One region of the Kitasatospora sp. NPDC087861 genome, then DNA from elsewhere that is predicted to be linked to it. Evidence: riboswitches for the same ligand, from Rfam matches in the RefSeq annotation. Region 1 holds a riboswitch; each other region holds the start of a gene.

Region 1 (9,604 bases):
AGGTTGCCGTCGCTGCGATGCGTCCCGATCGCCATGTAGAGGTTCGCAAACCTCGGGCCCGGATACAACCCCCTTCAGGGAGGAATTTTTGATTCTTCGGTGTCGCCTAGCTCACAGCCAGTACTTCTATGGAGTGAAGGGGGCTTGTGCGTTCGAGAAGAAGGGTGAAACCCCCTTCCGGTCACACAATCACACGCAGTGCCCGCCGTACGCCTGTGAAACTGACGCGACTCCTGTCTCCAAGGTGATCCCCGTCAACCTGGAACGGGGCGGGTTCCTCTGAAACCAAGGTGAAGTGTCTGACGTCGTGATAGGTGACGACGTGCTTGCCGGACGGGCCGGCCGGCGGGGCGCCGTCGCTCGAAGACGTGTACGACCGCAGGATCTGACGGATCGTTCGAGCCGTGCCGAACGCCGTCATCCGAGTGATGCCGAAGACGTCGAGATCGGTGTCGAAGGAGGCGAGCGGCGAGGGGTACACCGGACGGTTGCCGAGGAACGTCCACGGCGAGGTGTTGCTGACTATGGTCAGCGCCAGGCCCGGCAGGTCCTGGTGGCCCGGTAGTTCCAGGGTCACCGGGCCGGAACGGCGTTGCTCACGCTGGGTGACGTAGTGCCGCAGCGCCTGCCCCACGTAGAGGGCGTGGGTGGACTTGCGCCCCGCCCGGCGCTGCTCCTCGACCCGGCCGACCACCCCGGCGTCGAAGCCGAGGCCGGCGGTGAAGGTGAACCAGCGGTCCGGCAGCCCCTCGGTCATCGCCTTGCCCAGGCCGACCGGCCGCTCGCGCCCGTGCTCCAGCGCGTCCAGCAGGGCGCCGGTGGCCTCCACCGGGTCGTTGGGCAGGCCGAGCGCGCGGGCGAACACATTGGTCGAACCGCCCGGCACCACGGCCAGTCGCGGGACCTTCTCGCCCGGGCCGTGCGCCAGCAGCCCGTTCACCACCTCGTTGACGGTGCCGTCACCGCCGAGCGCGACCACCAGGTCGACCGTGCCGTCCTCGGAGGCCGCGCGGGCCAGGTCACGCGCGTGGCCCCGGTACTGCGTCTCGGCCACGTCCAACTTGAGGTCGCTGCGCAGCGCGTGGATCAGCACGTCCCTGGTGCGGCCACTGGTGGTGGTGGCGTTGTGGTTCACGACCAGGAGAGCGCGCATGGGGAAAGCCTACGGGTCGGTACGGACCAACCGGCGGCTACCCTGCTGGAGTGACCGCAGAATCCTCCGCACCCGTACCCACGGCGGCCCCGGCCCGCCCCCTGCCGCTGACCGTGGGCGCCGCCATCACCGCCCTGGAGGGCGCCGCGCTGGCCGTCGTCGGCGTCTGGGACATGGTGTCCGCGCTGTCCGGCCAGTCCAAGCAACTCGCCCTGAACGAGTTCGGTGGCGTGGTCATCGTGCTGCTCGGCGTACTGCCGGTGCTGGCCGCCCGCGCGCTGCTCAAGGAGCGCCGTTGGGGCCGCAGCCCGGCCGTGCTCACCAACTCGATCTGCCTGCCGATCGGGTACTACATGCTGGAGAGCGGCGGTGCGATGGTCGGCGTCGGCGTGCTGGTCGGCCTGCTCGGGCTGGTGGGCATCGGCTCGCTGCTGAGCCCGAAGTCGACGGCGGCCCTGTACGCTCCGCGCGAGGGCTGAGCACACAGGGCCGCCGGGACCGGCCGCCGGTTCGGCGGCCGTCGGTCCTACTCCTCCACGAGGAGCTTCTCCCGCAGCTGGGCCAGGGTCCTGGCCAGCAGGCGGGACACGTGCATCTGGGAGATCCCCACCTCGGCGGCGATCTGCGACTGGGTCATGTTCCGGAAGAACCGCAGCACCAGGATCTTCTGCTCCCGGGGCGGCAGTTGGGCCAGCAGCGGCTTGAGCGACTCGCGGTACTCGACGCCCTCCAGCGCCTCGTCGGTGGCGCCCAGGGTGTCCGCCACGGCCGGCGACTCGTCGTCGCTGTCCGGCACGTCCAGGGACAGCGTGGAGTACGCGTTGGCGGACTCCAGGCCCTCCAGGACGTCCTCCTCGGAGATGCCCAGGTGCTCGGCGAGCTCGTGCACCGTGGGGGAGCGCCCGTGCCGCTGGGAGAGCTCGCTGGTCGCCGTGGTGAGCGACAGCCGCAGCTCCTGGAGCCGGCGCGGCACCCGGACCGCCCAGCCCTTGTCGCGGAAGTGCCGTTTGATCTCGCCGACGATGGTCGGCGTGGCGTAGGTGGAGAACTCGACCCCGCGCTCGTGGTCGAAGCGGTCCACCGACTTGATCAGGCCGATGGTGGCGACCTGGGTCAGGTCGTCCAGCGGCTCGCCCCGGTTGCGGAACCGCCGGGCCAGGTGCTCGACCAGCGGGATGTGCATCCGCACCAGCTGGTTGCGCAGCTCGACGCGCTCCGGGGAGCCCTCGGGCAGCACGGACAGCCGGACGAACAGTGCGCGGGCCGCCTCCCGGTCCGGGGCGCCCGAGCGGTGCGGGGCCTGGGTGGGCACCGCGCCGCGCAGGTCCCCGGTCCCGTCCGCCGGATCGGGCGGGGGCGGGGAGGCGGGCGACGGATCAGACGTCGGCTCGGTCGGGTGGCTCATCCGGTGGGCGTCCTTCGGGTGCGCTTCGTCGTTGGCGGCGAGGCCAGGGACGCTCGCCTGGGTCGGTACGGCAGGTCCCGCCGTCGCGAGGCCGGTACGGTCCAGATCACTCACGGCCATTCCCCCGTTCCGTTCCGGGAGCACCGGGGCCTCGGGGCCCCGGCATCGTCTCGTTGGTCGTACCGCGTGGGGGCGGTACCGGGCGCCGTCCGCCCGGCCCCGGATCGGGTGCCGGGCGGACGGCCCTTGTGCGGTGCTGCTGTTCGACGTCCCGCCTAGTGGGCGGAGGGGCCGCCGCGCTTCTTGTGCAGGCTGATCGACACGGTCTTGTCCTCGGCGACCGAGGAGTCGACCTCGCCGGCCAGTGCGGAGAGCACCGTCCAGGCGAAGGTGTCCCGTTCGGGCGCCTTGCCGTCGGTGGTCGGGGCGGCGACGGTCACCTTCAGCGAGTCGCCGACCAGCCGGAACTCGCAGGACAGGACGGAGCCGGGCACCGCCTGCTGGAGCAGGATGGCGCAGGCTTCGTCCACCGCGATCCGCAGGTCCTCGATCTCGTCGAGGGTGAAGTCGAGCCGCGCCGCCAGGCCGGCTGTCGCTGTTCGCAGGACCGAGAGGTAGGCCCCTGCCGCGGGCAGCCGGACCTCCACGAAGTCCTGCACTCCGGGCTCGCCGTTGATCTGGGACACCCTCACCTCCTGGGTGACGCGCTGTGCTTCCGGGCCGGTGGCCGCGGCACTGTCTGTTGCTTGGCTCAACTGCTTCGCCCCAACTGTCCAGAGGGGTGGTGCGGTACGTACCGGTCATACCCTTCGCAGGGCGACCGGACGCCGCGTATCCGCCTGAGACCTTACCGCTTTCCGCACGCCGGCCAGGGCTCGGGAGTCACTCATGGTAAGCCATCGCGACGCAGGGTGGCAGGGGTTCAAGGCGGTCCGTTCAGCGGCCGCCGGCGGCGGCGAGGGCCTCGCCGGTGAGCCGGTAGACGCTCCAACCGTCCATCGGCACCGCGCCGAGGGACTTGTAGAAGTTGATCGAGGGCACGTTCCAGTCAAGCACCGACCACTCCATCCGGGAGTAGCCGCGTTCGACGGCGATCCGCGCCAGTTCCAGCAGCAGCGCCTTGCCGTGGCCGCCGCCGCGGGCCTGCGGGCGGACGTACAGGTCCTCCAGGTAGATCCCGTGGGTGCCGCGCCAGGTCGAGAAGTTGAGGAACCAGATCGCGAAACCGACCGGTTCGCCCGTGGTGTCGTCCTCGGCGATCAGGCCGAACACCGCCGGGGCGGCGCCGAACAGGGCGTCGCGCAACTGTTCCTCGGTGGCCACGGCCTCGTGCGGGGCCTTCTCGTAGTCCGCGAGCTCGCGGATCAGGGCGTGGATGACGGGAACGTCGGTCACGACGGCGGTGCGGATCATGCTGCGAGCCTACTGCGCGGGCCCCGTCCCGGCCCAGGACCGGACGGGGTCCGTTCGGCGATCCGCCTGCCCGGGCGGCGGACCGGTCAGCGGGCGGGGACGGTGCCCAGGTAGGCGGCCAGCGCGGAGATCGCGGCCGGGTTGCGCGGGCTCTCCACCAGGTCGACGTAGTCCAGCACGAAGATCCGGTCGTTCCTGATCGCGGAGACGCCGGCCAGCGGCGGGAAGGACGTGAGGAAGTTCCGCTTGGCCTCGGCGCCGGTCTCGCCGTAGTCGTTGATCACGATCACCTCGGGGTCGCGCTGGACGACGCTCTCCCAGCCGGTGGTGACCCAGGAGTCCGCCAGATCGCCCATGACGTTGGTGCCGCCGGCCTTGGTGATGATCTCGTCGGCCGCGGCGAACCTGCCCGCGGTGTACGGCTTGTCCTGCCCGCTGTCGTACAGGAACACGGAGGGCCGGCGCCCGGGCTGCGGGACGGCGGCGACCTGCGCCTTGAAGTCGGCGATCAGCTTGTCGGCCCGGTCCCGGACGTCGAAGACCTCGCCGAGGTTGGCCAGGTCGGTGTAGAGCGCGTCCAGCGGGGACATCACGCCGCGCTCGGTGCCCTTGCCGCTGCGGCAGGACTCGCTGAGCACGTACGAGGCGATGCCGAGGTCCTTGAGCGCCTGCGGGGTGAAGCCGCTGCCCTCGTCGAAGCCGTAGTGCCAGCCGGCGAAGACCAGGTCGGCCTTGGCGCCCAGCACGATCTCCTTGGTGATCTGCTTCCTGGAGAGCCAACCGGTCTGCCGGTAGCCGTCCTTCCAGGCGACCTGGTCGACCTTGCCCTTGTCGTCGGGCATCACGTAGCCGGCCATCCGGTCGGCGAGGCCGAGGGCGAGCATCAGCTCGGTGATGCCGACGTCGTTGGTCACCGTCCGGGCGGGCTTCTGCGGGAAGGTGAGCTTGGTGCCGCAGTTCTCCACGGTCACCGGGTAGTGGGCGGAGGCGGCGGTGGAGTCGGCGCTCGGGGCGATCTCGGCGCCGCAGGCGGTGAGTCCGAGGGCGAGCAGGGCGGTGGCGGCAACGGCCTTGGTGCGCACGGGCCTTCTTTCGAGGTCGAACAGCTTTCGGGGTCGATCGGTCTGCGGGGTCGATCAGTCTTCGGGGGTGGGCCGGATCCGGTCGAAGAGGAGTTGGACGGCGCCGGTCACCGGGTGCCGCACGGGGGTGGCCCGGACGCCGAACACCTCGGCCAGCAGGTCGGTGCGGAGCACCTCGGCGGGCGGCCCCGAGGCGACGATCCGGCCGGCCCGCAGCACGTACAGCAGGTCGCAGTGGCCGGCCGCCAGGTTGAGGTCGTGCAGCGCGGTGAGCACCGTCGGACCGGCCTGCCGGACCAGCGCCAGGACGTCCAACTGGTGGGCGATGTCCAGGTGGTTGGTGGGCTCGTCCAGCACCAGCAGCCGGGGTTCCTGGACCAGTGCGCGGGCGATCAGCACCCGCTGCTTCTCGCCGCCGGACAGGCTCAGGAAGCCCCGCCCGGCCAGGTGTTCGGCGCCGACCCTGCGCAGCGCCCCCGTGCAGCGCGCGTGGTCGCCCGCGCCCGGGCCGCCCAGCCCGCGCCGGTGCGGCAGCCGGCCCATGGCGACCACCTCGGCGACCGTGAAGTCGAACTCGGCGGAGTGTTCCTGGGGCAGCGCGGCCACCCGTCGGGCGGCCTCGCGCGCGGTGAGCGCGTGCAGGTCGTCGCCGTCCAGCCGGACGGCCCCGGCGGCGGGCCGCAGTGCCCGGTAGACGCAGCGCAGCAGGGTCGATTTGCCGCTGCCGTTCGGCCCGACCAGCCCGACCACCTGCCCGGCGGCGGCGTCCAGGGCGACGTCGTGGACCAGCCGGGCGCCGGCCAGTTCGACCGAGACGGAGTCCAGGGCGAGGTCCATCAGCGGCCTCCGAAGGAGTAGCCGCGCCGGCGCATCAGCAGCAGGAAGCAGGGCACCCCGAGGACCGCGGTGACCACCCCGACCGGCAGTTCGGCGGGCGCCAGCAGGGTGCGCGAGACGATGTCCACCCAGACCAGCAGCAGCGCCCCGGCGAGCGGCGCGACCAGCAGCACCCGGCGGTGTCCGGCGCCGACCAGCATCCGGGCCAGGTGCGGCACCATCAGCCCGACGAAGCCGATCGCCCCGCTGACGGCGACCACCGTGCCGGTGACGGCGGCGGTCACCACGAACAGCTCGCGGCGCAGCCGGTCCGGGTCCACGCCGAGCGAGGCGGCCGTCTCGTCCCCCATGGCGAGCGCGTCCAGCCGGCCGGCCGCGCAGGCCAGGTACGCCAGGCCGGCCAGCACGGTGGCGGCGGCGATCGGCACCGAGCCCCAGGTGGCGCCGCCGAGGCTGCCGAGCAGCCACATCATGGCGTCCCGGGCGGCCTCGCCGCGGGCGGCCGCGAAGACCATCAGCGCGGTGAGCGCGGAGAAGCCGTAGGAGAGCGCGGTGCCGGTGAGCACCAGCCGCAGCGGGGTGAGCCCGTAGGCGGTCCGCGCCGCGAGGTAGACCAGCACCATGGCGAGCAGCGCGGAGCCGAACGCGGAGACCGAGATGGCCCACACCCCGAGCGAGGCGAAGGCGCCGAGCAGCAGGACGGCGTTGGCGCCGACGGCCGCGCCGGAGGAGACGCCGAGCACGAAGGGGTCGGCCAGCGCGTTGCGCACCAGGGCCTGTACGGCGACCCCGGTGGCGGCCAGCCCGGCGCCGACCACGGCGGCCAGCACGGTGCGCGGCAGCCGGATCTCCCAGACGATCGCGTAGGCGGCGGCCTCGCCCGCCTCCAGCCGTCCGCCCGTCAGTCCGGCGGCCAGCAGCCGCAGGGCGCGGGGCAGGCCGATCCCGGCGGCGCCCAGGGCGACCCCGCAGACCAGTGAGAGCAGCAGGGCGGCGGCCAGGCCGACGGCGAGGGGTGCGGCGGGTATGCGACGGGCGGGTGGGCTCACCGCGCCGCCGCCCACGGGTGCGGTGCTCACGCGCACCTCCGGGTGGTTCTCTCGCTCCGCTCGTCCACGGGTGCGCCTTGCCTCGGGCCGCGGGTGTGCGGGGGCGGGCGCCGGACGGGCGCGGGCCCGGGCGCCATCCCCTCGCAGTCCACGGCGAGTTGTCGGGAGGTCGGCGGCCGAGGGCGATCGGGCTGGCACGGCCGACGGGCCGCGCTCACCGTTGCGGGTCAGCGCCGGATTCACACCGGACTTCCCCCTCGGACGCCCTGGCAGCATAACAGCCACTCAGGCCAGGCAACCCTTACCGGGGCCGGGATCGGGCGTGGACGCACGACCGCCCCCGTCCGGCGCTGCGGACGGGGGCGGTCGGGTGGCGACGCGTCAGGCTCAGGCCTGCTTGGTCTCCCAGAAGATCTTGTCGACCTCGGCGATCAGGTCCAGCAGGGCCTGGCCGGTGGCCGGGTCGGTGGACGCCTTGGCGGCCGAGGCGGCCTTCAGGGTGTCGTTGACCAGCTGGTGCAGCTGCGGGTACTTCTCGAAGTGCGGGGCCTTGAAGTAGTCGCTCCACAGCACCGAGATGTGGTGCTTGACGGCCTCGGCGCGCTGCTCCTTGATGATGATGGCGCGGGCGCGGAAGTGCGGGTCCTCGTTGGCCTGGTACTTCTCCTGGGTGGCCTTGACCGACTCGGCCTCGAGCCGCGCCTGCGCCGGGTCGTACACGCCGCAGGGCAGGTCGCAGTGGGCGTGGGCGGTGGCGCGCGGTGCAAACAGACGAGAGAACATGGGAGTCCTTCCTTAGATCGTCTTCCCGCGCCCGAGATTACCCTTCCGCCCCCGCCGTTTCGCGATCGGGCGGTGGGCCTAGGGCAAAAGGCGGACCCGCAACCGGGGTATTCCGGACATCGAACAGGGTGACGGTCCGTACGGCAGACTGGGACCGGGTGGTCCGGGAGGAGGAGTCGTGGCGCGGAGCACGGAACCGGAGGGCACGGAACCCCAGGGGCGGGGCCGGGGCGGCGGCGCGGTGCCGTTCGGGCTGGTCGACGTGGCGGGCCCGTCGATGGTCCCGACCCTGCGCGAGGGCGACCAGCTGCTGGTGCGCTACGGCGCGCCGATCCGGCCCGGCGCGGTGGTGCTCTTCCGGCACCCCTTCCAGCAGGACCTGCTGGTGGTGAAGCGGGCCGCCGAACGGCGCCCCCGGGGCTGGTGGCTGCTGTCCGACAACCGGCCGGTGGACAGCGACAGCCGCAGCTACGGCCCGGTGCCGGACGAACTGGTGCTCGGCCGGGTGCTGCTGCGGCTGCGCCCGCGCCCGGCCTGGCTGGCGCCGGGACGCCGGCTGGAGCGGCTGCTGCTGACCACCCGGCTGGCCCGGGTGCCGGGCCTGGCCCGCCGCCTGGGCGTCTGGGCGGAGGAGCTCTAAAGGCGCCGCTTACCCTGCGGCGCCGAGGGCCGCGGCCTCCGCCTCCTGGCGCTTGCGGGCCCGGTACGCGGCGACGTTGGCGCGGGTCGCGCAGCGGTCCGAGCAGTACCGGCGGGAGCGGTTGGTCGAGGTGTCCAGGTAGGCGTTGCGGCAGGGCGCGGCCTGGCAGATGCCGAGCCGGTCGGCGCCCAGCTCGGTCAGGTGGACGGCCAGGCCCATGCAGGCGACCGCGCTGAAGTGCGCGGTGGCGGTCGGGGAGTTGTCGGCCAGGTGCAGGTGCCAGCGCGGCCGGCCGGCGTCGTCCAGGAAGTCGTGCCCGGAGACCAGCGGGCTGACCGGGTACTCCATCAGCAGGCTGTTCAGCAGGTCGACGCCCCGGATCTCGTCGCCCTCGGCGGCGGCCTCGAAGACCCCGCGCAGCCTGGTGCGCACCGCCCGCAGCCGGGGCAGGTCGGATTCGTCGGCCTGTGCGGCGGCCCGTGAGGAGTCGGAGAACAGGGCGCGCACCGCGTCCACGGACGTCAGCGCGTCGGTGCCGCGCTCGGGCTCCTCGGTGTTCACCAGCCGAACGGCGAGATCGGCGTACGAGGCGAGCTCCACGGAGGTCCTTCCAGAAGGGTCGGTAACGGGCTGACTGCGTCCAGCCTATTACCTGGGTGGGGAAAACGTCGGCGCCCGGCAGGAGCAGCCTGCCGGGCGCCGACGGTACGGGCTCTACAGCACCTTGGAGAGGAACGCCCGGGTGCGCTCGTGCTGGGGGTCGGTGAGCACCTCGCGGGGGTTGCCGGACTCGACCACCACGCCACCGTCCATGAACACCAGCGCGTCGCCGACCTCGCGGGCGAAGCCCATCTCGTGGGTGACGACCACCATGGTCATGCCCTCCTCGGCGAGGCCGCGCATGACGTCCAGGACGTCGCCGACCAGCTCGGGGTCGAGCGCCGAGGTGGGCTCGTCGAAGAGCATCAGCTTGGGCTTCATGGCCAGCGCGCGGGCGATCGCGACGCGCTGCTGCTGGCCGCCGGAGAGCTGGGAGGGGTAGTTCCTCGCCTTGTCGGCGAGGCCGACCCGCTCCAGCAGGCTCATCGCCCGCTCCCGGGCGACGGCCTTGCTCTCGCCCTTGACCTGGACCGGGGCCTCCATGACGTTCTCGACGGCCGTCATGTGCGGAAACAGGTTGAAGCGCTGGAAGACCATGCCGATGTCGCGCCGCTTGACGGCGACCTCGCGGTCCTTGAGCTC
Region 2 (9,604 bases), on a different contig from region 1:
GCCGGTGAGTTGGCAGTGGGCGGACATGGATGCTCCCTGGCGTCCGGGAATGGGCAGGACGGAGCTCACGTTACACCAGATGAAAATGACTTCCATTTCGGTGTACGGTTTCGCCCCAGCCCCGAACACCCCGGCCCCGAACGCCCCGACCACCCGGGAGGACACCCATGGCCCGCAGCGAACTGCGCCCCGTCATCAAGCTCCGCTCCACCGCCGGCACCGGCTACACGTACGTGACCCGCAAGAACCGCCGCACCGACCCGGACCGGATGGTCCTGCGCAAGTACGACCCGGTCGCGGGCCGGCACGTCGACTTCCGCGAAGAGCGCTGACCCCCCGCCCGAAAAGGAGCCCACCCATGAAGCCCGGCATCCACCCCGCCTACCGCCCGGTCGTCTTCCGCGACAAGGTCGGCGGCCTCGCCTTCCTCACCCGCTCGACGGTCACCGGCGACCGCACGATCGAGTGGGAGGACGGCACCACCTACCCGGTGATCGACGTCGAGATCTCCTCGGCCAGCCACCCCTTCTACACCGGTCAGTCGCGCGTCCTGGACACCGCCGGCCGGGTCGAGCGCTTCCGTCAGCGCTACGGCGACCGGCACTGACCCGCGGCAACGCGACGGCGCCTCCCCCGAACCCGCGAGGGAGGCGCCGTCGGACCACCGGTGGCCCCTACTCGGCCGCCACCCAGCGCTTCTCCACCCGGGCCAGCTTCCAGTACGCGATCGCCGCGGCCCAGACCACCACGAACAGCCCGGCGATCGCGTAGCCGACGTTGTCCAGCGAGATGTCCGCGATCCAGCCGGTGACCGGGTCGGTCAGGTCGAGCTTCTCGTGCAGCACGCCGACCAGTTCGATGGTGCCGATGACGAACGCCACCGCGATCGACAGCCCGGTGATCGTCAGGTTGTAGTACACCTTCCGGACCGGGTTGGCGAAGGCCCACTGGTACGCGAAGTTCATGAACGTCCCGTCCAGCGTGTCGAACAGGCTCATCCCGGCCGCGAACAGCAGCGGCAGGCAGACGATCGCATACCAGGGCAGCCCGGCCGCCGCGCCCGACCCGGCCATCACCATCAGGGTGACCTCGGTCGCGGTGTCGAAGCCGAGCCCCAGCACCATGCCCACCGGGAACATCTGCCCGGGCCGGGTGATCGACCGGGTCGCCCGGTTCAGCACCCGGGCCATGAACCCCCGCGAGTTGAGGTGCTCCTCCAGCTGCGCCTCGTCGTACGACCCGGCCCGCATCGACCGGAACACCTTGAGGATGCCGAGCAGCGCGGCCAGGTTGAGCGCGCCGATCAGGTAGAGGAACACGCCGGAGGTCGTCGTCCCGACCACCCCGAGCCACTTGTGGGTGGCCGACTCGTCGTCCATCAGGGTGTTGGCCAGCTGGGCGCCGCCCGCCACCAGGGCCGCCATGAGCACCACCATCGAGGAGTGCCCGAGGGCGAACCAGAAGCCGACCGAGACCGGCCGCTTGCCGTCCGCCATCAGCTTGCGGGTGGTGTTGTCGATCACCGCGATGTGGTCGGCGTCGAAGGCGTGCCGCATCCCGAGGGTGTACGCGGTGATCCCCAGGCCCACCCCGAAGACCTGGGTACCGACCTCGTACCTGTGCGGCGCCACCAGGAAGACGAGCGTCCCGAAGGCCACCACGTGCATGGCCACGATCACCCCCATCAGCCCGGCCGTACGGATGGTGTCCTCGCGCCTCCAACGGAACGTGGGCAGCGCGGGCGGTGTCGCCGTCGGCTCGGCGGCGGCGGTTTCGGGCACGGTCATCTTCGGGTCACGCTCCAGCACCTCGTGGAAACAGTTCGTGAGATGCCGTGGCCGGTCTCCTGGCTTACGGGGATTCCGTACCCGCCTTCCCAGGCGCGCGAGGCTCCCAGTGGCGTCGTGGGTACGGACGACTCTCCATCGACGACGATCGCGATGGCCCGATCACAGTGGCGAGGGCCGCTCCGGGCTGGGATCCCTGAGGATCCGTCACCGGTCTTCCCGAGCACCACGGCGGGGAACACCGTAGGGGCCAGGCCCCACCCTTGCAAGGCTGCGCACCTGCGCAGGTGTCCAGGATCACACGCCCCCGCCTGCGACAATGAGCGCATGCATCTCGTACCGGCCGACCGCGCGGGCCACCGCACCATCGACGGACACCGGGTCTGCGAGGCCATCGCCGCGATCGGCGACACCGCGCACGTCCGCTCCTGGGCCGAGCGGTTCTCCCTGCTCGCCGACCCCGGACGGCTCGCCCTCCTGCTCGCCCTCCACCGGGCCGGCCCGCTCGCCGTGACCGACCTCGCCGTCGCCACCGGCATGCGCGACCCCGCCGTCTCCCAGGCCCTGCGGCTGCTCCGGACGGCCGGCGTCGTCACCGGCGACAGGGACGGCCGCGTCGTGCGCTACCGGCTCGTGGACGACACCCTGCGCCCCCTCCTCGACGAGTGCGCCGCCGCCGAGCACCACGAGCCCACCGCGGCGACCGGCTGACCGACACCCGGGCCGACCGACTCCCGCGAACGGCGCGCCACGACACGGCCTGATGAGTACGATCATGACGTGCCACCCCACCAACACGCCTGGCCCGCCGACCGCTGGAACACCAGACCGGTCGCCGCCCACGTGCTGGCGGTCGCCCGCACCCTCACCTCGGCCACCCGGGTCCTCGACGTCCTCACCCTGCTCCGCCGGGACGGCATCGAACGGTACTTCACCATCAACCCCGGCTCCGCGTTCGCCGACGGCCTCGACGACTACCTGCGCGACCTGCCCGGCATCACCGTGCTGGACTGGGAGGACGCCGTCCGGCGCCGCTTCGACCTGGCCGTCGCCTGCGCCGTCCACGCCTCCATGCACCGCCTCGACGCCCGGCTCGTCGTCCTCCCGCACGGCGCCGGCTACAACCGCCTGGTGACCGAGTCCACCGGCGACACGGTCAGCTCCGCAGGCCTCTCCCGCAACGAACTCACCTACCACGGGCGGGTGTTCGTCGACGTCCTCGGCCTCTCCCACCCCGAACAGCTGGACCGGCTACGGATCTCCTGCCCCGAGGCCCTCGATGTCGCCCAGGTCGTCGGCGACCCCTGCTTCGACCGGATGCTCCGCAGCCGCCGCTCCCGCGACGGCTACCGCGCCGCCCTCGGCGCCGTCGACGGCCGGCGGCTCGTCGTCGTCAACTCCACCTGGAGCGAGCACTCGTTATTCGGCCGCCACCCCGACCTGCCCCAGCGGCTGGTCCGCCAACTCCCCGCCGACGAGTACACGGTGGCCGTCGTCCTGCACCCCAACATCTGGAACCGGCACGACCCCGAGGCCCTGCTCGACGACGCACGCCGGATGGGCCTGCGCCTCATCCCGCCCCACCAGGGCTGGCAGGCCGCCCTCGTCGCCGCCGACTGCCTGATCGGCGACCACGGCTCGGTGTCCGTCTACGGCGCCGCCCTGGAACGCCCCACCCTGCTGGTCGCCACCGGCGCCGCCGAACTCGACCCGCGCTCCCCCAGCTACGCCTTCGGCCAGACCGCCCCCGCCCTCGACCCCGACGGGGATCTGCTCGCCCAGCTCGAACAGGCCCTGCACCAGGACCCGACCGGCCTGCGCCCGATCACCGACCGCTCGCTCGCCCACCGCGGCGAGTCCGCCCAAGTGCTGCGCCCGCTGCTCTACTCCTTCCTGGACGGGCTGGACGAACCCCGGGACGAACCGGTCCTGCCGCCCTACCCCAAGCCCGTCCCCCGCCCCGGGGCCACCGACCGGCCCACCGCCTACGACGTCGAGGGCAAGAGCGAGGGGACGGAGGTGAGCCTGCGACGCTACCCCTTCGATCCCGACGACCACACCCCGCGCGGCTTCCACGCCCTCACCGACGAACACCCGGACGACGCCCTGCGCTACACCGCCGAAGTGCTCGCCCGCACCGAGACCCACGCCGAACGCCCCGCCACCCGCTGGCTCGCCGACACCGCCGCCGAACTGCCCGGCCTCGCCGTCGCGGTGGCCGCCCTCGGCCCGGCCCGCCACCTGCTCCGACTGCACACCGGCCTGCTGCTCGAAGCCCGCGCCGAACCGGACTGGGACCGCCCCGACCCCACCCTCGACCCGCTGCTGCTCGGCTCCGCCGTGGCGTCCTGGCTCGCCGACGGCGGCGACCCGACCCGCCTCCCCGGGCACGGCCTCACCATCCGCACCGGCGACCACCACACCCGGGTCTCCTTCAGCACCGGGCCTCAGGGCCTGCCCGGCGGACCCTAGGACAGGCCCTAGCCCCGCAGCTGTCGCAGCCGCTCGCGGGTGTGCTCCGCCAGCTCCGCGTCCTCCAGCTCCTCGGCGAGGGCGACCAGCAGGGTGTACGCCTGCGCCGCCTTCGCGTACTCGCGCTGACCGGACGCCAGCCGGGCGCACTCCTCGGCTTGGGCGACGGCAAGGTCAAGCCGTCCCAGAGCCCGGTAGGCCCGGGCACGGACCAAGGGCAGCTTCACCAGCATGGCGGTGTCCCGCTCGGGCTCCTCGGCTCGTGCCGTGGCCTCGTCCAGGACGGCCAGCGCCTGCTCCGGGCGGTCGTCGGCGATCAGCGCCTGCGCCAGGTTGTAGCTCTGCACGATCTCGCCGTGCCGGTCGCCCCGGTTGGCCTCGCGGGCCAGTGCGAACCGCTCCGCCGCCCGGGCCGACCGGCCGTCGGCCAGGCAGAGCAGACCGTCCGTCTCGTACAGCACGCCCACGACGCGCTGGTCGGTCACCAGCGGCACCAGTTCGGAGGCGACCTCCAGCTGCTCGGCGGCGAGCGCGTACTCCTTGCGCTCGAAGTGGGCGCGGGCCAGTTGATTGCGCATCCGGACCACGGCGTCCGGCCGGTTGTCCCACTGGGCCGACGTCACGCCGAGCCGGTGCGTGGCGATCAGGTCCTGGTAGTGCTTGCGGCCGTGGTACAGCGGCCACAGCGACTCACAGAGCCGCCACACCTCGCCGTGCCACTTCTGCTTGGCCGCCGCCTCCACCGCCGCGCGCAGGTTGGCCCGTTCGGCCTGCAGCCACTCCAGTGCCTCCGGGTACGAGGCGAATCCGGGCAGCCCCTCGCCGCTCGGGTCCTGCAACCGCAGCCTCGCCCCCATCGCACGGTCCGCCAGCGACGCCCGGCCCCGGAAGTACGCCACGACGCGGGCGAGGAGCTCGACCCGGCCGGGCAGCTCGCGGGTGCGGTCATAGGCGTGCAGCCGCACCACGTCATGGGCCCGGAAGCGATCGTCGAGGCCGTCGTCCACCACCTCGTCCAGCAGGTGCACGGCGCGCAGCTCGGTCAGCGCCGCCCCGGCCTGTTCGACGCCCGCCGCGCGCGCCAGTTCGGCGGACACGAAGGGGCCAGGGTGCACGCCGATGAGGTGGTAGAGCGCCCGGCCCTGCGGCGACAACCGCTCGTAGACCAGGTCGTAGGTCGGGCCGAGGTCGCTCTCCTCGTCGTGCAGCACGGCCACCCTGCCCTCGCGGTCGTGCAGTTCGGCCACCACCCGACCGAGCGGCAGGTTGTCGCGGTCCAGCAGCTGGCTGCCGACCGCGTTCAGCGCCAGCGGCAACCCGCCGCACAGCTCGACCAGCGCCGCCAGCTCCCCGTCGGTGCCCCGCTCGGAGCCCAGCCAGGCCCGCACCAGATCGGCGCCGGCCGTCGCGCTCAGCGGCCCGAGCTGCCGCACCTCGGCGCCGACCGTCCGCAGCGCGGGCAGCCGCCGCCGGCTCGCGACCACCACCAGCCCGCAGGACGGGAGCAGCGCCCGGACCTCGGCGGCGTGCTCGACGTTGTCCAGGAAGAACAGGCACCGGCGCTCGGCGGTGACCGTCCGGAACGTCGTGAACCGCTCCGCCTCCACCGCCGGGGGCTCCGTGCCGAGGGCGCGCAGGAAGCCGGCCAGCAGCGCGGGGAGGTCCACCCCACCCTGGTGGCGGTACGCCTGGAGGTCCGCGTAGAGGTCCCCGTCGGGGAAGCGCGCCCGGTGCTCCTCGGTGAACTTGGCGATCAGTTCGGTCTTCCCGACCCCACCGAGGCCGGTGAACACCACGATCCCCAGTCCGCCCGTCTCGACTCGGCCCAAGGCCGCGCTCAGCGCGGCGAACTCCGGCTCACGGTTGACGAACGGGCCGTACGGCGACCGGACCTGATGAGGCCTCGGCGGCGGCTCGGGACGGGGGTGGATGTGCACCGACCCGATGTTCTCGGCCTGCACCACATGGCCGCCCACCGTCCCTGACACGGTGTTGGCCACCCGGTGATGCTCCATCTTGCCTGCTCCCTCCGGCCGGTCGGCCCCAGCCTACGGGCTGGGCGCCGGGCCGGAGGGCGGATCAGGGCCTCAGGCCGCCTGGCAGCGCGGGCACCAGAAGAGGTTGCGCGCGGCGTGCTGCTCGGTGCGGACGTCGGTGCCGCAGACCAGGCAGGGCATCGCGGCGCGGCGGTAGACGTAGACCTCGCCGCCGTGGTCGTCGACCCGCGGCGGGCGGCCCATCACCTCGGGGGTGTGCTCGGGGCGTACGGTGTCGATCCGGCCCGCGCCGACGCCCTCGTGCATCAGGGCGACCAGGTCGGCCCAGATCGCGTCCCACTCGCCCCGGGTGAGGTCGCGACCGGCCCGGTGCGGGTTGATCCCGTGTCGGAACAGCACCTCGGCCCGGTAGACGTTGCCCACCCCGGCCAGCACCTTCTGGTCCATGAGCAGCGCGGCGACGGTCGTCCGGCTCCCCGATATCCGCCGCCAGGCGGCCTCCGGATCGGCGTCGGCGCGCAGCGGGTCGGGCCCGAGGCGGGCGGCGACGGCGGCCTTCTCGGCGCCGGTCACCAGCGCGCAGGTGTTCGGGCCGCGCAGGTCAGCGTAGCCGTCGTCGTTGGCCAGCCGCAGCCGGACCAGGCCGACCGGCTCGGGCGCGGGACCGATGCCGAAGGTGAAGCCGCCGTAGAGGCCGAGGTGGACGTGCACCCAGGCGCCCTCCTCGAAGCCGAGGAACAGGTGCTTGCCGGTGGCCTCGGCTCCGGTGAGCAGTTGCCCGTCGATCGCCTTGGCCTCGTCGGCGAACCGGCCCTGCGGGCTGGACACCTCGACCGGGCGGCCGCCGAAGGCCGTCCGGTTCTCGGCGGCGAGGCGGTGGATGATGTGGCCTTCCGGCACGGGCGTCAGCTCCCCCGGGGTGGTTCGACAGGACGGGTCCAAGGACTCGTCCATCATCGCAGCCGGGACCGACACACCCCGGGTCAGCGGACCGGCATGCCCATCAGCCGGGCCAGGATGACGCGGTCCAGCTCGGCGGCGGTGCCGGCGACGTCCAGGTGGGAGTTGTCGATGATCGGCAGCCCGGAGTTGTACCAGCCGGCCATCCGGCCGTGGATCCGCGCCACCTCCTCGTCGCCGAGCCGCCGGGTGCCGCCGCGCCGGGCGTTGCGGCGCAGCACGGAGTCCAGGCTGGGCAGCAGCACGACCGGGATCATGCCGGGGCCGATGTGCCGCTTCCAGCCGCCGAGGCCGATCGCCGGGCGGTCCGGGAAGACCGCGTCGTCGATGATGCAGGAGATGCCGTTGGCGAGGTAGTTGCGGCAGGCGAAGCCGCAGGTGCGGCGGGCCAGCCGGTACTGCGCCTCGGAGGCGTTGTTCCAGCCGGACTGCGGGTTGGCGAAGCCGGACTGCACCCACTCGCGGACGTCGTCCAGGCTGATGTGCGCGGTCGGGGTGGGCCGGCGCTCGGCCCAGTACCGGGCGACGGTGGTCTTGCCGGCTCCGGCAGGTCCGATCAGCAGGACGGCGATCGGCCCGGAGGGCGCGTGCCGCTGGGGCGGGTGGGTGGGGAGCTGGACGGGCATGCCGGAGGGCAGCACGAAGTGCCCGGTGGCCCCGGCGGGGACGGGCGCGCTCGGCGCGGGGGCCGGAGGGACGGGCGCGGGCGGAGCGGGCACCGGTGCTGTCGGCACAGGGGCCGGAGCGACCGGAGCGGACGCCGGCGGCACCGGCGGCGGACCGACCGCCCTCGACGACTGCGCCCCTGACGACCGGCTCCCCGACGGCTGCGGCCCCGGCGGAGCGACGGGACGCGGCGGGACCTGCCCACCCCCGGCGTACTGCGTCACGGTCACCTCCCGACACCTCTCAGCGGGGACACTACACGGCGGCCCGGCGGCGGGCACAGTCCGCCGCCGGGCCGCTGACCAGGCGTCAGCGCGTGGTGAGCTGTTCGGCCAGGGCGCGCAGGGCCAGCTCGTACGAGCCGAGCCCGAACCCGGCGATGGTGCCGGAGGCCACCGCGGCGATCACCGAGGTGTGCCGGAAGGTCTCCCGCGCGTACGGGTTGGAGATGTGCACCTCGATCAGCGGCGCGGTGCGCTGCGCGGCGGCGTCCCGCATGGCGTACGAGTAGTGCGTGAACGCGCCCGGGTTGATCACCACGGGCACCTTGCCGTCGGCCGCCTCGTGCAGCCACTCCACCATCTGCTGCTCGGAGTTGGTCTCGTGGACCTCGACCTCGAAGCCGAACTCCTGGCCGAGCGCGGTGCAGCGCTCGACCAGCCCGGCGTAGGACGTGGCGCCGTAGACGTCCGGCTCGCGGCTGCCGAGCCGCCCGAGGTTGGGGCCGTTGAGCACCATCACCCGGGTCACGCCGAGACCTCCGCGTAGGCGGCGACCAGCAGGGACGGGTCGGGGCCCTCCAGGACGGAGGTCTTGCCGAGGCCGTCCAGGACGATGAAGCGGATCAGGTCGCCGCGCGACTTCTTGTCGATCTTCATGGCGTCCAGCAGCTTCGGCCAGGCGTCCGCCTGGTACCGCAGCGGCAGGCCGACGGAGGCCAGCACGGCGCGGTGCCGGTCGGCCGTCTCGTCGTCCAACCGGCCGGCCAGGCGGCCGAGTTCGGCGGCGAAGACCATGCCGATGGAGATCGCGGCGCCGTGCCGCCACTTGTAGCGCTCGTTGCGCTCGATGGCGTGGCCGAGGGTGTGGCCGTAGTTGAGGATCTCGCGTCGGCCGGATTCCTTGAGGTCCCCGGAGACCACGTCGGCCTTGACCTGGATGGCGCGGCGGATCAGCTCGACGGTGTGCGGGCCGTCCGGGGTCTTGGCGCCCTCCGGGTCGGCCTCGATCAGGTCGAGGATGGCCGGGTCGGCGATGAAGCCGCACTTGATGACCTCGGCGAGGCCGGAGACGTAGTCGTGCTTGGGCACGGTCGCCAGGGTGTCGAGGTCGGCCAGCACGCCCACCGGCGGGTGGAAGGCGCCGACCATGTTCTTGCCCTCGGCGATGTTGATGCCGGTCTTGCCGCCGACGGCCGCGTCGACCATGCCGAGCAGCGTGGTGGGCATGGAGATCCAGCGCACGCCGCGCAGCCAGGTGGCGGCCACGAAGCCGGCCAGGTCGGTGGTGGCGCCGCCACCCAGGCCGACGACGACGTCGCTGCGGGTGAAACCGGTCTGCCCGAGCACCGACCAGCAGTACGCGGCGACCTCGGCGCTCTTGGCGTCCTCGGCGTTGGGCACCTGGAGGGCGATCGCCTCGTAGCCCTCGCCGAGCAGGTCCTCGCGGATGGCGTCGGCGGTGGCGGCCAGCGCCTCGGGGTGGATGATCGCGACCCGCTTG
Region 3 (9,604 bases), on a different contig from region 1:
TGATGGTGCCGACCGAGACGTACATCAAGGAGCGCGGCGGCGAGCAGCCCGGCCGCCCCACCCCGCTCTCCTGATCCGCTCCACCCCTCTGTTACCCCGGAGGGGCAGGCCGCCGTCATCGGCCGACCCCCACCCGGAACGGGGGCCCTGCTGCCGCAGCCACGCCGGCAGGGCCCCCGGCAATCCCCCCCCCGACCCTCAGACTTTTTCGGAGCCGCACGATGGGACGCCTGGCACAGACCGACGGCCTCACCGAGATCCAGCGGGACATCCTCGCCACCGTGCGGGATTTCGTCGACAAGGAGATCATTCCGGTCGCGACCGAGCTGGAGCACAAGGACGAGTACCCGACCGCCATCGTCGAGGGCATGAAGCAGCTCGGCCTCTTCGGGCTCACCATCCCCGAGGAGTACGGCGGCCTCGGCGAATCGCTGCTCACCTACGCCCTGGTGGTCGAGGAGATCGCCCGCGGCTGGATGAGCGTGTCCGGCATCGTGAACACCCACTTCATCGTGGCGCACATGATCAACGCCCACGGCACCCAGGAACAGAAGGACCACTTCCTGCCGAGGATGGCCGCCGGCGAGATCCGCGGCGCCTTCTCGATGTCCGAGCCCGGCCTCGGCTCCGACGTCGCGGCCATCTCCACCAAGGGCGTCAAGGACGGCGATTCCTACGTCCTCAACGGCCAGAAGATGTGGCTCACCAACGGCGGCACCTCCACCCTCGTCGCGGTCCTGTGCAAGACCGACGAGGGCGGCGACAGCCCGTACCGGAACATGACCACCTTTCTGATCGAGAAGACGGCCGGCTTCGGCCCGAACCCGACCGTGCCCGGCCTCACCGTGCCCGGGAAGATCGAGAAGATGGGCTACAAGGGCGTCGACACCACCGAGCTGGTGCTGCAGGACGTCCGGATCCCGGCCGACCGCGTCCTCGGCGGCGTCCCGGGCCGCGGCTTCTACCAGATGATGGACGGCGTCGAGGTCGGCCGCGTCAACGTCGCCGCCCGCGGCTGCGGCGTCGCCCGCCGCGCCTTCGAGCTCGGCATCTCCTACGCCCAGCAGCGCTCCACCTTCGGCAAGAAGATCGCCGAGCACCAGGCCATCCAGTTCAAGCTCGCCGAGATGGCCACCAAGGTCGAGGCCGCCCACCAGATGATGGTCATGGCCGCCCGCAAGAAGGACGGCGGGGAGCGCAACGACCTGGAGGCGGGCATGGCCAAGTACCTCGCCTCCGAGTACTGCAAGGAGGTCGTCGAGGACGCCTTCCGCATCCACGGCGGCTACGGCTTCTCCAAGGAGTACGAGATCGAGCGGCTCTACCGCGAGGCCCCGATGCTGCTCATCGGTGAAGGAACTGCGGAGATCCAGAAGATGATCGTCGGACGCCGGCTCCTGGAGGAGTACCGGATCGCGGACTGAGCACCAGGTCACCCCGGCTCGACGAGCGGCCGCAGGACCGCTCCGGGCCGGCCGGACGACCTCTCCGAACCGCCGGTCGACGGGCGTGCGGGCCCGTCCCGGCAGCCTGCCGTGCCGACCCGACCCCGGCCTGGTCCGCCTGGGGTCCGGCACGGCCCTCCGGAAGCGGCCGCAGGGCGTACAGCTGCGACGACACGCCCTGCGGCCGCTTCCGCACACCCTCGGCAGGCCGTGTCCGCCGCCCTCCGCAGCGCGCGAACGGCCCCGCCCCCGCACCGGGTTCCGTCGGCACACCTGTTGAGACAAGTGTCACCAGCCCCGTCGGGTCCCTTGGGAACCGGACCGGGTCGAGCTACGGTCGTAGCGGTGGACGCGCATACGCGCTGCCACCGGACACCTGAACGAGCAGGCGGGTTGCCCACCCACCGTGTGCTCCCGATAGCATCCACCGGGACAGCAAGCCGTCCCTCTATTACCCGATCCCGCGGTGGCCCCCGTCCAGCGGCCATGATCCCCCGCGACAAAGGTCTTCGATGCCCATCAGCCCGTCCCCTCACACCTCCGTCACGGACCGCGATGCCCTCGCAGCCACGACGGCCGGTCGGCGACCCCGCGTGACCATCGCGCGCGGAGCCACCCCCTGGTTCGTCCCCACCCTCGCCACGGCCGCCGTGACCACCGCCCTCACCCGGCGCAGCGGCAAGTGGGCCCTGGCAGCGGTACCCGCCTGTGCGCTCGGCGCGGGCATGCTGTGGTTCTTCCGCGACCCCGAGCGTGAGATCGGCACGGGCAGAGTGATCTCCCCCGCCGACGGCGTGGTGCAGAGCATCGACGCCTGGCCGGACGGCCGCACCCGGGTCGCGATCTTCATGAGCCCGCTCAACGTCCACGTCAACCGCGCGCCACTGCCCGGCACGGTGACCTCGGTCGAGCACGTCGCGGGCGGCTTCGTCCCCGCGTTCAACAAGGACAGCGACCAGAACGAGCGGGTCGTCTGGCACTTCGACACCGAGCTCGGCGACATCGAGATGGTGCAGATCGCGGGGGCCGTCGCCCGCCGCATCGTGCCGTACGTCGACGCCGGTACCAAGGTCGAGCAGGGCGACCGGATCGGCCTGATCCGGTTCGGCTCCCGGGTCGACACCTACCTGCCGGCCGGCGTCGAGGTCGGCGTCGAGGTCGGCCAGAAGACCACAGCCGGGGTGACGCGCCTTGACCGTGACTGATCCTGAGACAATCGTCGGCCTGGACGACGAGGAGACGGCCCTGCGCCGCCGCCGCTGGGCACGTGACCGCGAGCTGCGCGCCCCGCGCTCTCCCCAGCACCTGTCCACCGCCGACTTCCTGACCCTGGGGAACGCCGTCTGCGGCTTCCTGGCGATCTACTCGATCACCACCGGGGTGCTCGTCCCGCACATCACCAACCCGGACGTCGCTCCGGACCGGCACAGCGCCGCGACCGCGGTCACGCTGCTGCTCATCGGCTCGATGTGCGACCTCTTCGACGGACTGGTGGCGCGCAAGCTCCGCTCCTCCGCCCTCGGAGCGGAACTCGACAACCTGGCCGACCTGATCAGCTTCGGCATCGCGCCGGCCTACTTCGTCGCGGTCTGGGGCATGGTCTCCCAGGGCTCCAACACCAAGCTCTCGGCGGTCATCGCGCTGACCGTGCTGCTCGCGGTCGTCCTGCGGCTGGCCCGCTTCTCGGCCGTCAAGATGCGGCCCGGGGTGTTCCAGGGCATGCCCTGCCCGATGGGCGCGATGACGGTCATCGCCATCGTGCTGCTCGACCCGCCGTTCCTGCCCGGTCTGGTCGCCATCTTCGGCGCCGCGTACCTCATGGTCAGCCGGATCGAGTACCCCAAGCCGCAGGGGCTGCTGGCCACCGCGACGCTCTGCTGGATCGTCGTCTCGATCGGCTGCCTGGCCGCCTGGGCCACCGGTCTGCCCGGCGGCGACGCCCTGATGCACGTCGGCGCCGTCGCCCAGATCACGCTCGCCGCGATGGCCCCGCTGCTGGTCATCCGGCGCAAGGTCGGGCAGAAGGTCGGCGACGTCCGCGCCCGGCGGGCGGAGTCCCGCCTCGGCTGAGCCGTTGCCAGCCGTACGGAATCGCACAGCGCATGAGGAAGGGCCCGGATCCGGTAGCGGATCCGGGCCCTTCCCGCGTTCCTGGGCGGCTAGGGCCTACGCGCCGCCGGTGTGGACGCTGAACGCCGAACGGCGGGCCGCCCGCGCCACGCCCGGATCCGGGTGCACGCCCGAGACCGCCGTCAGCACCGAGGCCGCCCGCGGGTGCCCCGACTGCCGGGCCCGGGCGAACAGCCGCACCGGATCGCCGGCCGAGGCGCCCTCGACGTGGCCCACCAGCAGTTCGGTCTCCCCGTGGTCCAGCACCGCGGCCGCGGTGTCCACCCACAGCCAGGCCGCGTCCTCCGCGCCCAGCACATCCGCCGGGGAGACGCCCTCGTCCGAGCGCTCCGCCAGCCACAGCAGCGCGTACGGGCGCAGCACCGGCTCGTCCACCGCCGCCCGCACCGCCTGCTCCGCCGGGCCGCCGGCCACCCGCAGCGCCTCGAAGGCCAGTCCGCGCACCAGCGCGTCGTCCCCCTGGGCCGCGTCCAGCAGCTCCGCGACCGCCCGGTCCGCCGGGCGGGCCGCCACCCAGGCGCGGAACTCGGCCCGGGCCGGGCCCGGCGAGTAGTCCGCGCAGGCGTTCAGCAGCTCGAAGGCGCTCTGCTCGATGTGGCCGGCCGCGGTCTGCGCGACCGTGCAGATCTCCTCAAGCTTCGCGCGGACCGCCCAGTGGCCCAGCGGCGACAGCTCGGCGGCGTCGTTCCTGCGCACCACCGCGCCGACGGCCGCCAGGCCGTCCAGCATCCAGTCCAGGACGGCGGCCACGTCCGAGGGCGAGGGCGGGGTGTCGATCTGCGGCTCGCGGCAGGTCCCGCGGACCGCCGACACCGCCGAGGCGGCGTGCGGCACGGGCGACAGGCCCGAACCGTCGGCGCCGCCCACCCGGCGCTCGTCCAGGCCTCGGCGCAGCAGCTCCAGCAGTTCGTTGTCCGAGACCGGGCCGGCCACCAGGTGCAGGAAGGACAGCAGCTGCGGCGCCTGGTCCACCGCCTGCCCGGCCAGCACCGCGAACACGCCGCGCAGGGCGGCGGGCGGCACCGGGGCCAGCAGCGTCCAGGCGTCGAACAGCGCCGACCAGCCGCGGATCACGGCCTCGTCGTCGTGCTCCCAGGCGTGCAGGCGCCAACCCGGGCCGGCCCCCCCGTCCCGGGCCTCGACCAGGCCGACCAGCAGTGCCTGCCCCCACGCCTTGGCGGCGGCGGCGACCGTCATGGCCAGCGCCCGGCCCGCCGCACGGGCGTCCTCCGGCAGCAGCTCGCCCCGCTTGTCGACCTCCTCCAGTTCCCCGGCCCAGCGGGCGATCCGGACGGCGTCCACCAGCATCCGGCGGGCCAGCGGTGCCAGCTCGGCAGGCGCCGGGAAGCCGTCCGGCATGGGAACCCGCCCTCGACCGGGCGCCGGAGCGGGCCCTCGTCGGCGGGGTACCCCGGCCCCGCCCGGCCTGCCTGCGGCGGGTCGATGGGCTGTACCAGGGAGACGGGTCACCGTCGCACCGGTACCGATCGTCGGCGGGAGCGGGGCATCACGGTCGCGCGGATTCCGAGACGTCACGTCGAGCAGTCTTCCCCTTGTACCGGCCTTCTGTCACATCCGCTTGGCCGTACGGACGGGCTGCCGTCGACGGCACCTCCCCAAGATCGGGCAACAGAGGCAAACCGCCTGGCCGGAAACAGGTGGCGGGGTCATGTCAGGACGGCCGGACGCCCGGAACGCCGGTCGCGCTACCCGTTCACGCGGTCACGTTGCGTGCGCATCGGGTGGGTGGAGAGGCCGTACCCGGCATCCCGAAACGGGTGCCGACTCGCGGGGGGGCGGAATCAGAGCAAGGGGGTGAGCCAGCGGCGGAGGAGTTCGGTGTAGCGGGTGGGGGCGGAGTTCCACAGGGTGGCGTGGCCGGCACCGGGGAAGGGCTGGAGGCTGACCACGCCGGGGCGGGCGGCGGCGAGGCGCTCCGCGGCGCCGTAGGGGGCGAGCTCGTCGTCCGGGCTGTGCAGGAGGAGGGTGGGCACGCGCAGGTCGGCGCCTGCGGCGATGCGGGAGAAGTCGGCGAGGTCGACGCCGGTGCGGCCCTCGGCGGCGAGGACGCCGAGTGCGGCGGCGGCGCCGGTGTAGCCGGCCCGGGCGGCGCCGCGGCGGGCGGTGGCGGGCAGGTCGAGGACCGGCGAGTCCAGCACCAGGCCGCTGACGGCGTGGGCCCAGGCGGAGCGGGCGGCGGTCTGGAGGGCCATGGTCGCGCCGAGGGACCAGCCGTACAGGATGACCCGGCCGGCGCCGCTGTCGAGCGCGAGCCGGACCGCCGACTCGATGTCGCGCCACTCGGTCTCGCCGAAGTGGCCGAGCCCGTCCGGAGAGGCGGGGGCGCCCTGGTCGCCGCGGTAGGTGACGGCGAGGACGGGAAGCCCGAGACGGTCCAGGACGGGGAGGACCGGGAGGGTCTGCCGGCGGTCGGCACCGGGGCCGTGGATCAGGATCACCCAGACACCGCGCTTGCCGTCCAGGCGCCAGGCGGGGAGGGCGCCGAGTTCGCCGTCGGCGGCGGTGTCGGTGAACGGGAGGCCGAGCGCCTCGGTGGGGTCGCCGAGATGGACGCGGGGGGTGAAGCGGACCTCGGTGCCGGGGACGAGGGCGCCCCGGTCGGCGCGGACCAGGCGGCGGGTGACACCGTGCTCGTCGCCGTGCAGGACGTCCTCGACGACGGCGTGGCCGTGGTCGTCCCATTCGACGGCCCAGCGGCCGGGGCGCAGGCTCTCGGGACTGCGGGTGAAGGTGACCCGGCCGGCGGCGAGGCTCTGCACGCGGACCGGGCCGGACTCCTGGACGGCGCTCGCCGGGTGGACCATCCGTTCGGAGGCCCGGCGGCCTATCACCAGGACGGCGGCCCCGGCGCCGACGGCGGCGGCCGCCACGGCGGCCGCGGTTCCCCAACGCATATCGCTCCCCGCTCTGCTGGTCTCGGACCGGACGGTGTTCGTACACCAGTTCATCGAGGGGCCTCGCGGGCGGCCACCGGACTGGGCCGTCCGGGTTACAGCGGTGCGGGCGGGAACGGGACGGGGAAGCGGGTGCCGATCCGGCGGGGGGGCTGTCTGCGTCGCACGGGAACGAACGGTAGGGGCGGGGCGTGACGGACCCCAGCCGCCGAACGCACGAAGCGGCCCCGGAGGCCCCTTCGGGCCGCTGGACGATCGCCCAGGGGGTCATGCCCCTGCGGGCGGCCTGATCGGAGGTAGCGACGGGGCGCGCGTGTGACCAACCCCTCCGTGACCTCGGTTGACGCCCGGTTCGGCCGCGTGATGGGATCCTGGGGCCAAACGGAGGCATGCAGAGGAAGCCGGTGCGAGTCCGGCGCGGTCCCGCCACTGTCACCGGGGAGCACGCTCGGATTTTTGCCACGGCGGGCCGTCAGAAGCCGCTGGAAGGCCCGGGGGTGCGTTCGACCCGGAAGCCAGGAGACTCTCGCCCCCGCTACGTCGATCCAGGGCGCGGACCCTGAGTGAGGACACGCACGCGATGCAGGCTGCCCCGCCCCGCCGGACCCCACGCGGCCTTCCGCCGAACCTGTCGCGCCTGCCGATACTTTCGCACCCGTCGTGCGCCCGCTGACCCGCGCCGCCGCGTTCGCGCTGGGCGCCGTCGCGGGCTACGCCGCCGACACCCGCTTCGGCGATCCCCGGCGCGGCCACCCGGTGGCCGCCTTCGGCGCTGCGGCGACCCGGCTGGAGCGCCGGGTGTGGCGGGACGACCGGGTGACCGGCGCCGGGTACACGGCGCTGTGCGTGGGCGCGGTCACCGCCGGCGCGGTGGCCCTGGACCGTACGGTGGGCCGGCGTCCACTGGGCCGGGCCGCATTGACGGCCGCCGCGACCTGGACGGTGCTCGGCGGCACCTCGCTGACCAGGGAGGCGCGCACCATCGGCCGTTCGCTCGCCGCGGGCGACCTGGCGGCCGCGCGGGAGCGGCTGCCGCACCTGTGCGGGCGGGATCCGAGCGCGCTGGACGGGCCGCAGATCGCCCGGGCGGTGGTCGAGTCGGTGGCGGAGAACACGGCGGACGCCGTGGTGAACGCACTGGCCTGGGGCGCGCTGGCGGGCACGCCGGGGCTGCTGGCGTTCCGCGCAGTGAACACCCTGGACGCGATGGTGGGCCACCGCTCGCCCCGGTACGCCCGGTTCGGCTGGGCGTCGGCCCGGCTGGACGACCTGGCGGGCTGGCCGGGCGCCCGGCTGACGGCGCTGCTGACGGTGGCCGCCGCGCCGGAGCCGCGGACGGCCTGGCGGGTCTGGCGGCGGGACGGCTCGGCGCATCCGAGCCCGAACGCGGGCCAGGCGGAGGCGGCCTTCGCGGGAGCGGTGGGCGTCCGGCTGGGCGGGACCCTGCGGTACGGCGAGCGGGTGGAGCACCGGCCGGTGCTGGGCGCGGAGCTGCGGCCGGTGACGGTGGACGACATCGAGCGGGCCTGCGCGCTCTCCCGGCGGGTGGGCGTGCTGGCCCTGGGTACGACGGTCGCGGGGCATCTGGCGATCCGGTCGTTGGCGGCTTCGAGGCCACGGACGGCTTCGAGAAGGAGGGGGACGGCATGAGCAACGCGCTGCTGGTCGCCGGGACGACCTCGGACGCGGGCAAGAGCGTGGTGACCGCGGGCATCTGCCGCTGGTTGGCCCGTCAGGGGGTCTCGGTCGCGCCGTTCAAGGCGCAGAACATGTCGCTGAACTCCTTCGTCACCGCCGACGGCGCCGAGATCGGCCGGGCGCAGGCGATGCAGGCGCAGGCGGCCCGGGTGGAGCCGGAGGCGGCGATGAACCCGGTGCTGCTGAAGCCGGGCGCGGACGGCCGCAGCCAGGTGGTGCTGCTGGGTCGGCCGGTCGCCGAGGTGGGCGCGCTGGACTACCGCGAGCGCAAGCCCGTCCTGCTGGAGCGGGCGCTGGAGTGCCTGGCGGATCTGCGCAGCCGCTACGACGTGGTGGTGTGCGAGGGCGCCGGCTCACCCGCCGAGATCAACCTGCGGGACCGGGACATCGCCAACATGGGCCTGGCCACGGCCGCCGGGCTGCCGGTGGTGGTGGTCGGGGACATCGACCGCGGCGGCGTCTTCGCCGCGATGTACGGGACGCTGGCGCTGCTGTCGGCGGAGGACCAGCGGCATGTGGCGGGCTGGTTCGTCAACAAGTTCCGCGGCGACGCCCGGCTGCTGGCGCCCGGCCTGGAGATGCTGCACGGGCTGACCGGCCGCCCGGTGCTGGGCACGCTGCCGATGCTGCCGGGCCTGTGGCTGGACGCCGAGGACTCGCTCGATCTGACGACCGTGGTGGACCGCACCGAAGGGCGCGGGCCGCTGGGCGCGGACGTGCTGCGGGTGGCCGTGGTGCGCTTCCCCCGGCTGTCGAACTTCACCGACCTGGACGCGCTGGCGCAGGAGCCGGGCGTGCTGGTGCGCTGGGCGACCCGGCCGGAGGAGTTGGCCGACGCCGACCTGGTGGTGCTGCCCGGCACCCGGGCCACCGTGGCCGACCTGGCCTGGCTGCGCGAGCGCGGCCTGGAACCGGCGCTGAGGGCGCGGGCGGCGGCCGGGCTGCCGATCCTCGGGGTGTGCGGCGGCTACCAGATGCTGGCCCGCTCGATCGAGGACGAGGTGGAGTCCAAGGCCGGCTCCGTCGAGGGCCTGGGACTGCTGCCGACGAACGTGCGGTTCGGCGCCGAGAAGGTGCTGGCGCGGCCGGTCGGCGAGGCGTACGGGCAGCGGGTCGTGGGGTACGAGATCCACCACGGGGTGGTGGCGGTCGAGGGGGGCCAACCCTTCCTGGACGGCTGCCGGGTGGGCTCGGTGTGGGGCACGACCTGGCACGGCGCGCTGGAGAACGACGGGTTCCGCCGTGAACTCCTGCGCGAGGTCGCCGAGTTGGCGGGCCGGGCGTTCGTGCCGGCGCCGGACACCTCGTTCGCCGAGGCGCGCGAGGCCCGGCTGGACCGGCTGGGCGACCTGATCGAGGAGCACGCGGACACCGACGCGCTGTGGAAGCTGATCGAGGGCGGGGTGCCGGCGGCCG

Evidence for each region. Region 1 has a riboswitch for cobalamin ahead of ACIOJE_RS06005 (FecCD family ABC transporter permease). Riboswitches for the same ligand answer to the same signal wherever they lie in the genome.
Region 2: linked by a shared signal. The riboswitch ahead of ACIOJE_RS15760 (HoxN/HupN/NixA family nickel/cobalt transporter) and the one ahead of ACIOJE_RS06005 (FecCD family ABC transporter permease) in region 1 are both predicted to bind cobalamin.
Region 3: linked by a shared signal. The riboswitch ahead of ACIOJE_RS23620 (cobalamin biosynthesis protein) and the one ahead of ACIOJE_RS06005 (FecCD family ABC transporter permease) in region 1 are both predicted to bind cobalamin.

What each region holds. Positions count from the first base shown of each region.
Region 1 is NZ_JBIUUS010000003.1:215,327-224,930, reverse strand. It holds gene ACIOJE_RS06040 (diacylglycerol/lipid kinase family protein) at 182-1,153, opposite strand; gene ACIOJE_RS06035 (hypothetical protein) at 1,204-1,632, shown strand; gene ACIOJE_RS06030 (RNA polymerase sigma factor SigF) at 1,680-2,558, opposite strand; gene ACIOJE_RS06025 (anti-sigma regulatory factor) at 2,834-3,244, opposite strand; gene ACIOJE_RS06020 (GNAT family N-acetyltransferase) at 3,495-3,971, opposite strand; gene ACIOJE_RS06015 (ABC transporter substrate-binding protein) at 4,058-5,053, opposite strand; gene ACIOJE_RS06010 (ABC transporter ATP-binding protein) at 5,108-5,890, opposite strand; gene ACIOJE_RS06005 (FecCD family ABC transporter permease) at 5,890-6,975, opposite strand; cobalamin riboswitch at 7,099-7,237, opposite strand; gene sodN (superoxide dismutase, Ni) at 7,327-7,722, opposite strand; gene sodX (nickel-type superoxide dismutase maturation protease) at 8,000-8,362, shown strand; gene ACIOJE_RS05990 (CGNR zinc finger domain-containing protein) at 8,372-8,962, opposite strand; gene ACIOJE_RS05985 (amino acid ABC transporter ATP-binding protein) at 9,077-9,604, opposite strand, start outside.
Region 2 is NZ_JBIUUS010000009.1:179,812-189,415, reverse strand. It holds gene rpmB (50S ribosomal protein L28) at 1-27, opposite strand, end outside; gene rpmG (50S ribosomal protein L33) at 168-332, shown strand; gene ACIOJE_RS15765 (type B 50S ribosomal protein L31) at 359-607, shown strand; gene ACIOJE_RS15760 (HoxN/HupN/NixA family nickel/cobalt transporter) at 675-1,787, opposite strand; cobalamin riboswitch at 1,819-2,033, opposite strand; gene ACIOJE_RS15755 (metalloregulator ArsR/SmtB family transcription factor) at 2,115-2,498, shown strand; gene ACIOJE_RS15750 (hypothetical protein) at 2,568-4,259, shown strand; gene ACIOJE_RS15745 (AAA family ATPase) at 4,268-6,274, opposite strand; gene ACIOJE_RS15740 (Fpg/Nei family DNA glycosylase) at 6,347-7,156, opposite strand; gene ACIOJE_RS15735 (AAA family ATPase) at 7,240-8,106, opposite strand; gene aroQ (type II 3-dehydroquinate dehydratase) at 8,192-8,620, opposite strand; gene aroB (3-dehydroquinate synthase) at 8,629-9,604, opposite strand, start outside.
Region 3 is NZ_JBIUUS010000017.1:51,361-60,964, forward strand. It holds gene ACIOJE_RS23590 (MaoC family dehydratase) at 1-74, shown strand, start outside; gene ACIOJE_RS23595 (acyl-CoA dehydrogenase family protein) at 222-1,424, shown strand; gene ACIOJE_RS23600 (phosphatidylserine decarboxylase) at 1,958-2,650, shown strand; gene ACIOJE_RS23605 (CDP-alcohol phosphatidyltransferase family protein) at 2,637-3,515, shown strand; gene ACIOJE_RS23610 (hypothetical protein) at 3,612-4,934, opposite strand; gene ACIOJE_RS23615 (alpha/beta hydrolase family protein) at 5,378-6,490, opposite strand; cobalamin riboswitch at 6,884-7,016, shown strand; gene ACIOJE_RS23620 (cobalamin biosynthesis protein) at 7,151-8,140, shown strand; gene ACIOJE_RS23625 (cobyric acid synthase) at 8,137-9,604, shown strand, end outside.